DNA from 4 places in the Pectobacterium cacticida genome. Region 2 is predicted to be linked to each of the others. Evidence: predicted binding sites of a transcription regulator. Region 2 holds the regulator's gene; each other region holds the start of a gene.
What was found. Region 2 encodes LexA, which represses DNA repair genes until DNA is damaged. Its sites were predicted from a motif close to TNCTGTATGTACATACAGNA; they were not measured.

Region 1 (2,208 bases), 1.0 Mb from region 2:
CTGTCGATACGCCAGTTGCGCCAGGCGTTGGTGACGACGGCGGAAGCGAATCAGGACGCGGTGATGCCTGGCTACACCCACTTGCAACGCGCACAGCCGGTGACGTTTGCGCATTGGTGTCTGGCTTATCATGAAATGCTGACGCGTGATGAGAGCCGTTTGGAAGATACGCTAAAGCGTCTGGATGTCAGTCCATTGGGTTGCGGGGCGCTGGCGGGAACGGCCTATCCGATCGATCGTGAGCAACTGGCGGGTTGGCTGGGATTCGCTTCGGCCACGCGTAACAGCCTGGATACGGTTTCTGATCGCGATCATGTGTTGGAACTGCTGTCCGATGCGTCGATCGGCATGATCCATCTGTCGCGTTTTGCCGAAGATCTGATCTTCTTCAACAGCGGCGAAGCGGCATTCGTTGAGCTGTCTGACCGAGTGACATCTGGATCTTCCCTAATGCCGCAGAAGAAAAACCCAGATGCGCTGGAGCTGATTCGCGGTAAATGCGGTCGTGTTCAGGGGGCATTGACCGGCATGATGATGACGTTGAAAGGCCTGCCGCTGGCGTATAACAAAGACATGCAGGAAGACAAAGAAGGGCTGTTTGACGCGCTGGATACCTGGCACGATTGCCTGATGATGGCGGGGCTGGTGCTGGAAGGTATTCAGGTGAAACGTCCGCGCTGCAAAGAGGCTGCTGAGCAAGGTTATGCGAACTCGACAGAGTTGGCGGATTATCTGGTCGCAAAAGGCGTTCCGTTCCGTGAAGCACATCATATCGTGGGTGAGGCGGTGGTTGAGGCCATCCGTCAGGGTAAAGCACTGGAAGCACTGCCGCTGGCCGATCTGCAAAAATTCAGCGCCGTGATTGGCGAGGATGTCTACCCGGTTCTGGCGTTGCAATCCTGTCTGGATAAGCGAGCTGCACAGGGTGGCGTGTCACCGCAGCAGGTCGCTAAAGCGATCGGTGATGCGAAGCAGCGCTTAGCTTAAATCGCTCGCTTCGTTAAGTCATACCTTCCGTTCCCCCAACGTTGGTGTTCCACGTTGGGGGAATTTCAGTGTTACCCCTCTGATTCTTCTGCAAATTATCGTCTGCCCATACGCATATGGAATGCGGCTCGCATTTTACCGCTTAACCAACTCTTCTTCGGAATTGTTTCTGGACATCCATACAGTATCATTTTACCTTGACCGACAGCGTGACAAGTGGCGGAGGCAACATGGATATCAGCGTATTTTATGGTCTGGGCGGTGGGGCGGTAGGCCTACTGATTGGCTGGTTGATTGCCAGCCTGATTCATCAGCAAAAACTGGCTCAACATGATACCGAGCAACGCTTGCTGGCACAGACATTACAACAAGCGCAACAGTCGCTCAGTGAACAGCAGCAGGCAAAGCAGCAGGACGAACAGCGATTACGGCAAAACGAGTTGGAATTGCGCGAGGTTCATGCTCGACTCTCGGCCAGTCATGAAAAGCTGCAACAGTTGAGTGATCTCCGCGCAGAGTGCGTGCAGTTAAATCAAGAACTGCGGACGCTACGTGAAATCAATAGCGCGCAGGAAGCGGAACTGCGTGAAGTCACCATTCGGCTGGAAGAGACGCGCATGGCGGCGGAAGAGAAACAGCGATTGCTGGTAAACAGTGAACAGCGGCTGACCACGCAGTTTGAGAATCTGGCAAACCGCATTTTTGAACAGAGTGGCCGCAAAGTGGATGAACAAAATAAACAGAGTCTGGATAAGCTACTGGTGCCGTTGCGCGAACAACTGGATGGATTCCGCCGTCAGGTTCAGGACAGTTTCGGCGCAGAAGCGCGTGAGCGCCACACGCTAGTGCATGAGATCCGTAATTTACAACAGTTGAACGCACAGATGGCGCGCGAGGCCATCAACCTGACGAAAGCACTAAAAGGCGATAATAAAACGCAGGGTAACTGGGGCGAAGTGGTGTTAAGCCGCGTATTGGAAGCCTCCGGTCTACGTGAGGGCTACGAATATCAGACTCAGGTCAGTGTACAAACGGGGGCCAATAACCGTTTGCAACCGGATGTTATTGTGCGTTTACCGCAGGGCAAAGATGTGGTGATCGATGCCAAGATGTCACTGGTCGCTTACGAGCGTTATTTCAATAGCGACGACGACACCGAGCGTCACGCGGCGCTGAACGAGCATCTGCTCTCGGTACGTAGTCATATTCGGCAATTGAGCA
Region 2 (2,208 bases):
AAGTTTGGGTCCATCATGTCGATCTCCAGCAAGATGCGCAAAGCGCAATCACCCTACAGGGCAACCAGGCCTACCTGCAGCTGATCCGTGGTTCAATGATAGTAAAGGGCGACCATAACAGCGAGGTCTTACACTGTGGAGACGGCGCATTTATTAAACAAGAACCGTCACTGACGCTACGGGCTGGATCGCCGGTACGAGCCTTGCTTATCGATCTGGTGGTATAACGCTATTATCGCAGGATAATGCCGCCAGTTCGGCGTTTTTACGCAATCGTGATAAGATATCCGCCTTAATTCTCAATGCGTCAGGGTGATATGGCAATGAATTCAACCCAACAGGACAAACTGCTTGCCCAGGCTGAACAAATTTGTCAGCAACGCGCTGTGCGTCTCACGCCCCAGCGGTTAGAAGTTTTACGCCTTATGGCCCAACAACCCGGCGCGATCAGCGCATATGATCTGCTCGATCTGCTGCGGGTTTCCGAGCCTCAGGCCAAACCGCCGACGGTCTATCGTGCGCTGGATTTTCTGCTGGAGCAGGGCTTCATTCATCGAGTCGAATCCAACAACAGTTACGTACTGTGTCACCATATCGAAGACCAAAGCCATACCTCCGCCCTCTTCATCTGCGATCGCTGTGGGCAGGTGACAGAACGTCAAACCGAAGGGGTGGAGGAAACGCTACGCAATTTGGCGCAACAGTCAGGATTTACGCTGCGTCACAGCGTTGTGGAAGCACACGGGCTATGCAGCGACTGCCAGGAAATAGCATCATGCAAACAGCCGGATCATTGCGATCATGACCATAGCGTGCCGATAAAAAAACGTTAATGCCTAAAGACGCAACTTCCAGCCACTAGCCGTGCGTAGCCACAAACTGTTAGCTCCAGTCGCTGTTACGAATGATGCCAACCGCTAAGCCTTCTACCGAAAAATTTTGCTGGCGCAGATCGACAACAATGGGGGCAAACTCTTCATTCTCAGCGAGCAAATACACCGTATTACCTTGTTTCTTCAGGCGTTTTACCGTCACTTCATCTTCGATACGTGCGACAACGATTTGCCCGTTGCGAACATCTTCGGTTTTGTGCACAGCGAGTAAATCGCCATCCATAATGCCAATATTTTTCATCGACATGCCGCTTACTCGCAGCAAAAAATCAGCGCTGGGTTTGAACATTGCAGGATCGACCTGATAATGACATTCGATATGTTCCTGCGCGAGCAGCGGCTCACCTGCGGCGACGCGCCCCACCAAGGGGATCCCCGTCTCTTCTTCCATCAGAAGGCGAATGCCACGCGAAGCGCCTGAGACAATTTCAATTACGCCTTTACGCGCCAATGCCTTTAGGTGCTCTTCCGCCGCATTGGGTGAGCGGAACCCCAATTGTTGAGCAATTTCCGCACGCGTTGGCGGCATTCCAGTCTGCGCAATATGATCGCGGATTAAGTCATACACCTGCTGCTGCCTTGCCGTTAATACTTTCATCCCGCCCCCTGGTTGTTTATACAGTCTTTCCGTGAGTATATACAGGTAAGTCAACATTGGGAATGCCGATGTAGGCAAAGCCCTGACTTTTATTTGCTTATGCGTAACGTCAGGCAAAACACTGCCAGAGAATGCCTCCCCAGACAACAGCAGCAAACAGGAAAGCGATGAAAACGGCCGCGGAGCCCATATCTTTAGCTCGACCCGATAATTCATGGTGTTCGCAGCCAATGCGATCGACAACCGCTTCAATGGCACTATTGGCTAACTCGAAGAGCATAATCAAGACGACAGATCCAATCAGTAATAGTTTTTCGACTAGCGTAACGGGCAATAAACACGCAACGATGATGCCGACACTCGTCAGTAGAGTTTCCTGACGAAATGCCGCTTCGTGCCGCCACGCCTGTTTCAGCCCATTAAGGGAATAACCAGTCGCCTTAATAATCCGGGTTACTCCCGTCGCTTTATTCATTTATCCTCCACTTTTTATATAAAATAGTTCGCATTTTAACGCGCTGGTGTTGTCTCATCACCACAGATCTCCGGCGCAGTTTCTGGTATCCTTGCCGCGCATCGCTAACAAGAGGCTCCAAGTTGTTATGTCAGGCTGGCGTAAAATTTACTACAAGCTATTGAGTTTCCCGCTGAAACTGCTGGTGAAAAGCAAAGTAATTCCTGCAGATCCCGTGGCTGAGTTGGGGTTAGATCCTTCAC
Region 3 (2,208 bases), 1.2 Mb from region 2:
CGAAGCCAGCCAGTGCCACTGCAACTGCGATAGCTGTTTTTTTCATTTTTACGCCTCATTATCATCCAAATCGGTAATTAACCTGAAGAGCTAATAAACCTTTGGTTAAAATCCTTCGATTGGAGACTTTGCCCTTATTTATGACTCACTGTCAGTCAACTGACGTTATAAAAGAGCAACTCCATCGAGTTAAAGTCTACAACGTGATGAGAAAGTTACAAGTATGATGTGGATTGCACTATAAGAAAACCGCACGATTCATACATACTTGCTAACAAATAGCTGACACTTTTGACAGTTATTATGTCTTTAGTTTGTATCAAATATATGCCAAAAGCCCGCAGAATACGGCTCTGCGGCGATCGACAAAATGCATGCATTAAATGGGCTGAGAATATTCTTAATTTACTTAATGATACAATGCAGAATGAATTTTAAGGCTAGGAAATAGTCTATAGCCGCCATTACTTGCACTTTCCGTCCGCATAATAAAACCGTAGGTGTTTCCTGTCTTCGCTGCGTGCTGTAGCCGACACTTTTCTTCTTGTGTCAATTCGTGCTGCAGCCAACACAAAACGGCGCTGTAATTCCCTGTCAGCAAGGCTCTTTCCATGGCATCAACCGTAAATAGCGGACTGATATGGTGAAGTTGCACCATTTTTTCCAGCGGTAACCCCGATTGAAGTACCCAGGGACGGCTGAGTTTTCGCTGGGGCGAAAGCCACAATAGCCAGCGAGACTGCGTGCCTAGCTGACGCAAAAGCGGCAGTAATAGGTGCGTGATTATGGGTTGATCGGCGTTATACACGATTTCACTGATAATTCCGCCCGCAACAGCCGAAAGATCCGTCGCATGTCGATTAGGGGAAAACGAGGATGACTCGATATTGTGAGTGAGGATTGGTTGTGTGCGCATAATGAGTTCTACCCATAGTGTTACTGTATAAACATACAGTATCCCCTGCATGGATAAAAATCAACCCGATTTTTTTGAAAGCGCTTCGCATATTCCTCATGCAAGAGGCCGCAAATTCATTTTATGTTTGAAGCCACCTCTGTGCTGTGTTTAATTATTTGTTCCTGCAACAGATATTTTAAGTGTTTAGGGCGACACCATTTCAATACTAAAGGATGATGGCAATGAAGCAGTTATGCAAAAAAAGGATTTTGCAATCTCAGCAGTCTTTTTCGCCGCTGGGGGACATTACGTCGCGTTCCCAGTTTGGTGGCTACAGCATCGCAGCAAATAAAATAATTTTTGGCCTGGTATCGGAAGGAGAACTGTATCTTCGTGCCAGTAAGAAGGATGAAAAACAATTTCAACAACGTGATATGCCTCATTTGATTTATACCAAGCGAGGTGTCCCTGTGCCGCTGAACTACTATCTTGTCGATGAAACATTGTGGCAAGACCCTGAGCGGCTTTTACATTTTGCTCGTCTGGCGCTGATGGGCGCGCAGTATGATAAAGCGATCAGAAAAGCAAATGGGCGTTTAAAAGATCTCCCTAATCTTAATCACGATATTGAGCGCCTGTTATGGAAGGCTGGAATAAAGAATATTGACGAATTACAGCGTCATGGTGCGAAAAATAGCTATCTTGAGTTACGTAAAGTCCGGTCGAATCTGAGCGTCAACATCCTCTTAGCGCTTGCCGGTGCCATTTGCGGTACGCATCAGGCGGCCCTCCCACGCGTTATCCGTAATGAGCTTTTGGAGTGGTATAAAAACAATTCGGTTTCAAAAGGCCCCAAGCATTAAGCCACTCGGTTTTTTATTAATGACTCACGATGTCGCTTTTCAATTGTATGAGCTCTGGTAAAAGGTTAATCAGTAGGCCAACCTGTTGGATGATCAACGACTCTTGATTGTCTGAATCGGGAGATAGGGATTGGATGTCGGCGGTAAGACTTTTCAATCCCGATTCGATATCCAAACGGTCTTCTTCACCGCAGTGTAGTGCGTTATCAACATGGCATATGGCTTCGTCAAGTAATCGCAACGTTTCCGGCGCGGTAATTTTGTCGCGGTGTGCGCCGAGCGCGGAAATATAGCTTAGCAAGGTATGATTGAGACACATAAAACGGAATGCGCTGTCCAATTTGCTTCGGGTCGCATGGGGTTCCGAGGACATATTCGATACAACGGATGCCAGCTCCGCGTCACAGTTGTGTGCGTCACGGCGGGCGATGCGGTAATTCAGGCTAT
Region 4 (2,208 bases), 790 kb from region 2:
ATCGCGCGCCCAACAAAATGGCGGGGAACATCCGTTATCGGTCTTTATTTCGTCGTCGAACAGATCACAACGAAAACGAAATCACCTTATCATTGGTTTCATATTAATCAAGCGTTGCAAAGCGCCAAAAATTAACATTTACAAAAAACAGCCCGGGAGGGTTCGGACTGCTCAATATCGGGTTGTTAATCAGACTAAGCAAGTCAGGCGCGGGTGGCTTCTATCATCATACTGTCGGTGACAAAGGAACCGTCTGCCTGTACGTCAAAATGTTGTACCACCTCGTCCGGCAGCGTTTTTTGCAGTTCACGAATTGCGATAGCAAAATGTTCTGGCGTTCGCATACGGGCGATCCAACTACTGAACTCCAGCGTCAGCCTATCGCCGGTGACATTACGCACGATAAACCCTGCTTCCGTAAACAGACTCAGCCATTCGCCCGGTGCATAATCACGCACGTGTGAAGTATCTCGTAGTTTTTCCACCGTCTGTAAATAGCTGTCTAACAGCGGATGACCGGGCGACACCACATCCATCATGATGACCTGCCCACCCGGTTTCAGGACGCGCCGCATTTCACGTAACGCCAATCCAACATCATGCCAGTGGTGGGCGGAATAACGGCTGATGATGATATCGGCACTGCCGTTATCAAACGGCAAGGATTCCGCCGCGCCTTGCTGAACGCGGATATTATTTAGCTCTTTCTGGGCTGCGGCCTGACTGACTACCTCCAGCATTTGGGTGGACAAATCATAGGCGATAACCTCAGCAACGGCCTGGGCAGCGACGAAGCTGGCATGGCCAGCACCACAGCCAATGTCGATCACCTTCGCCTGCGGGAAAGAAGCCAATAACGCCGCCAGGCGGGTTAAATCTTTGCCTTGCGCATGTACCGCGCTGGTCAGATAGTTTTGTGCCTGAGAGCCGAATTGATGTTCGACGAGATGATTATGATCCTGTTTTTCTTCCATATTGTTCTCGCTTGTTTTACAGGGCCTTCGCGCCATCAGGGATAAACGGCGACGCAAGAAGGCATCAGTGAAAGCATACTATAGAGAGAGGGAATACAGCTACGATGTAAACAGATTTACGGATATTCATTACGCCTTGTTTTATTCACTTCTTTTCCCGTCAGATTGCCGTCAACTAGGTAGTCCATCCCGTCATTTGAGCAGCGTTTAAGTGGGTTGCCGATCGTGCTGTAAATGCCGTTATTTCTGCGCAGCTTGTTTATATGGATATTGATATGTATATTTATACAGTGTTTACGGGGGCCAGTATGCGCAAAATCATTCATGTTGATATGGACTGCTTCTACGCCGCAATTGAGATGCGCGACAACCCGCGCTTGCGCGATATTCCTCTGGCGATTGGTGGAAGCGCCGCGCGCCGTGGCGTCATCAGTACCGCTAACTATCCTGCCCGACGCTACGGCGTGCGCAGCGCAATGGCGACGGCAACCGCTTTGCGACTGTGCCCACAACTCACCTTGTTGCCTGGCCGCATGGAGGTGTATAAGTCCACCTCGCGTCAAATCCGCGAGATCTTCGCCCGCTACACTTCACTGATTGAACCCCTTTCTCTGGATGAAGCTTATCTGGATGTAACCGACAGCCCACACTGTAATGGTTCCGCGACGCTTATCGCCGAAGATATCCGTCGAACCATCGCCGATGAACTGAATCTGACGGCCTCGGCGGGGATTGCACCGATCAAATTTCTGGCAAAGATCGCATCAGAGTTGAATAAGCCAAATGGCCAATATGTCATTACACCCGCGCAGGTGGATGATTTCCTACTGGCGCTGCCGCTGGAGAAGATTCCCGGTGTGGGGAAAGTGACGGCGAAACGACTGGAAGAGCGTGGTCTGCATACCTGTGCTGACGTACGGGGGTATGCGCTGGCAGATTTGCTTAAAGCGTTCGGCAAGTTTGGTCGGGTGCTATGGGAGCGATGTCAGGGCATCGATGAGCGGCAGATTTCGCCGGATCGGCTGAGGAAGTCGGTCGGTGTAGAGAAGACATTGGCGCAGGATATTCACGACTGGGTACAGTGTGAAAACCTGATTGAGCAGCTTTATCAAGAGTTGGAAGTTCGCCTGAAACGGGTAAAGCCCGATCTGCATATTGCGCGTCAAGGCGTCAAACTCAAGTTTGATGATTTTCAGCAAACCACGCAGGAACATGTGTGGCCGATATTGAATAA

Region 1: the regulator LexA is predicted to act here: its motif matches at 1,155-1,174, upstream of rmuC (DNA recombination protein RmuC).
Region 3: the regulator LexA is predicted to act here: its motif matches at 938-957, upstream of sulA (SOS-induced cell division inhibitor SulA).
Region 4: the regulator LexA is predicted to act here: its motif matches at 1,248-1,267, upstream of dinB (DNA polymerase IV).

What each region holds. Positions count from the first base shown of each region.
Region 1 is NZ_CP133656.1:473,725-475,932, forward strand. Features, by position in the region: gene argH (argininosuccinate lyase) at 1-987, shown strand, start outside; gene rmuC (DNA recombination protein RmuC) at 1,218-2,208, shown strand, end outside.
Region 2 is NZ_CP133656.1:3,543,969-3,546,176, forward strand. Features, by position in the region: gene RFN81_RS16140 (pirin family protein) at 1-227, shown strand, start outside; gene zur (zinc uptake transcriptional repressor Zur) at 324-833, shown strand; gene lexA (transcriptional repressor LexA) at 883-1,491, opposite strand; gene RFN81_RS16155 (diacylglycerol kinase) at 1,601-1,966, opposite strand; gene plsB (glycerol-3-phosphate 1-O-acyltransferase PlsB) at 2,094-2,208, shown strand, end outside.
Region 3 is NZ_CP133656.1:2,309,214-2,311,421, reverse strand. Features, by position in the region: gene ompA (porin OmpA) at 1-46, opposite strand, end outside; gene sulA (SOS-induced cell division inhibitor SulA) at 410-916, opposite strand; gene RFN81_RS10695 (TfoX/Sxy family DNA transformation protein) at 1,141-1,761, shown strand; gene yccS (YccS family putative transporter) at 1,778-2,208, opposite strand, start outside.
Region 4 is NZ_CP133656.1:2,758,036-2,760,243, reverse strand. Features, by position in the region: gene RFN81_RS12765 (class I SAM-dependent methyltransferase) at 204-974, opposite strand; gene dinB (DNA polymerase IV) at 1,283-2,208, shown strand, end outside.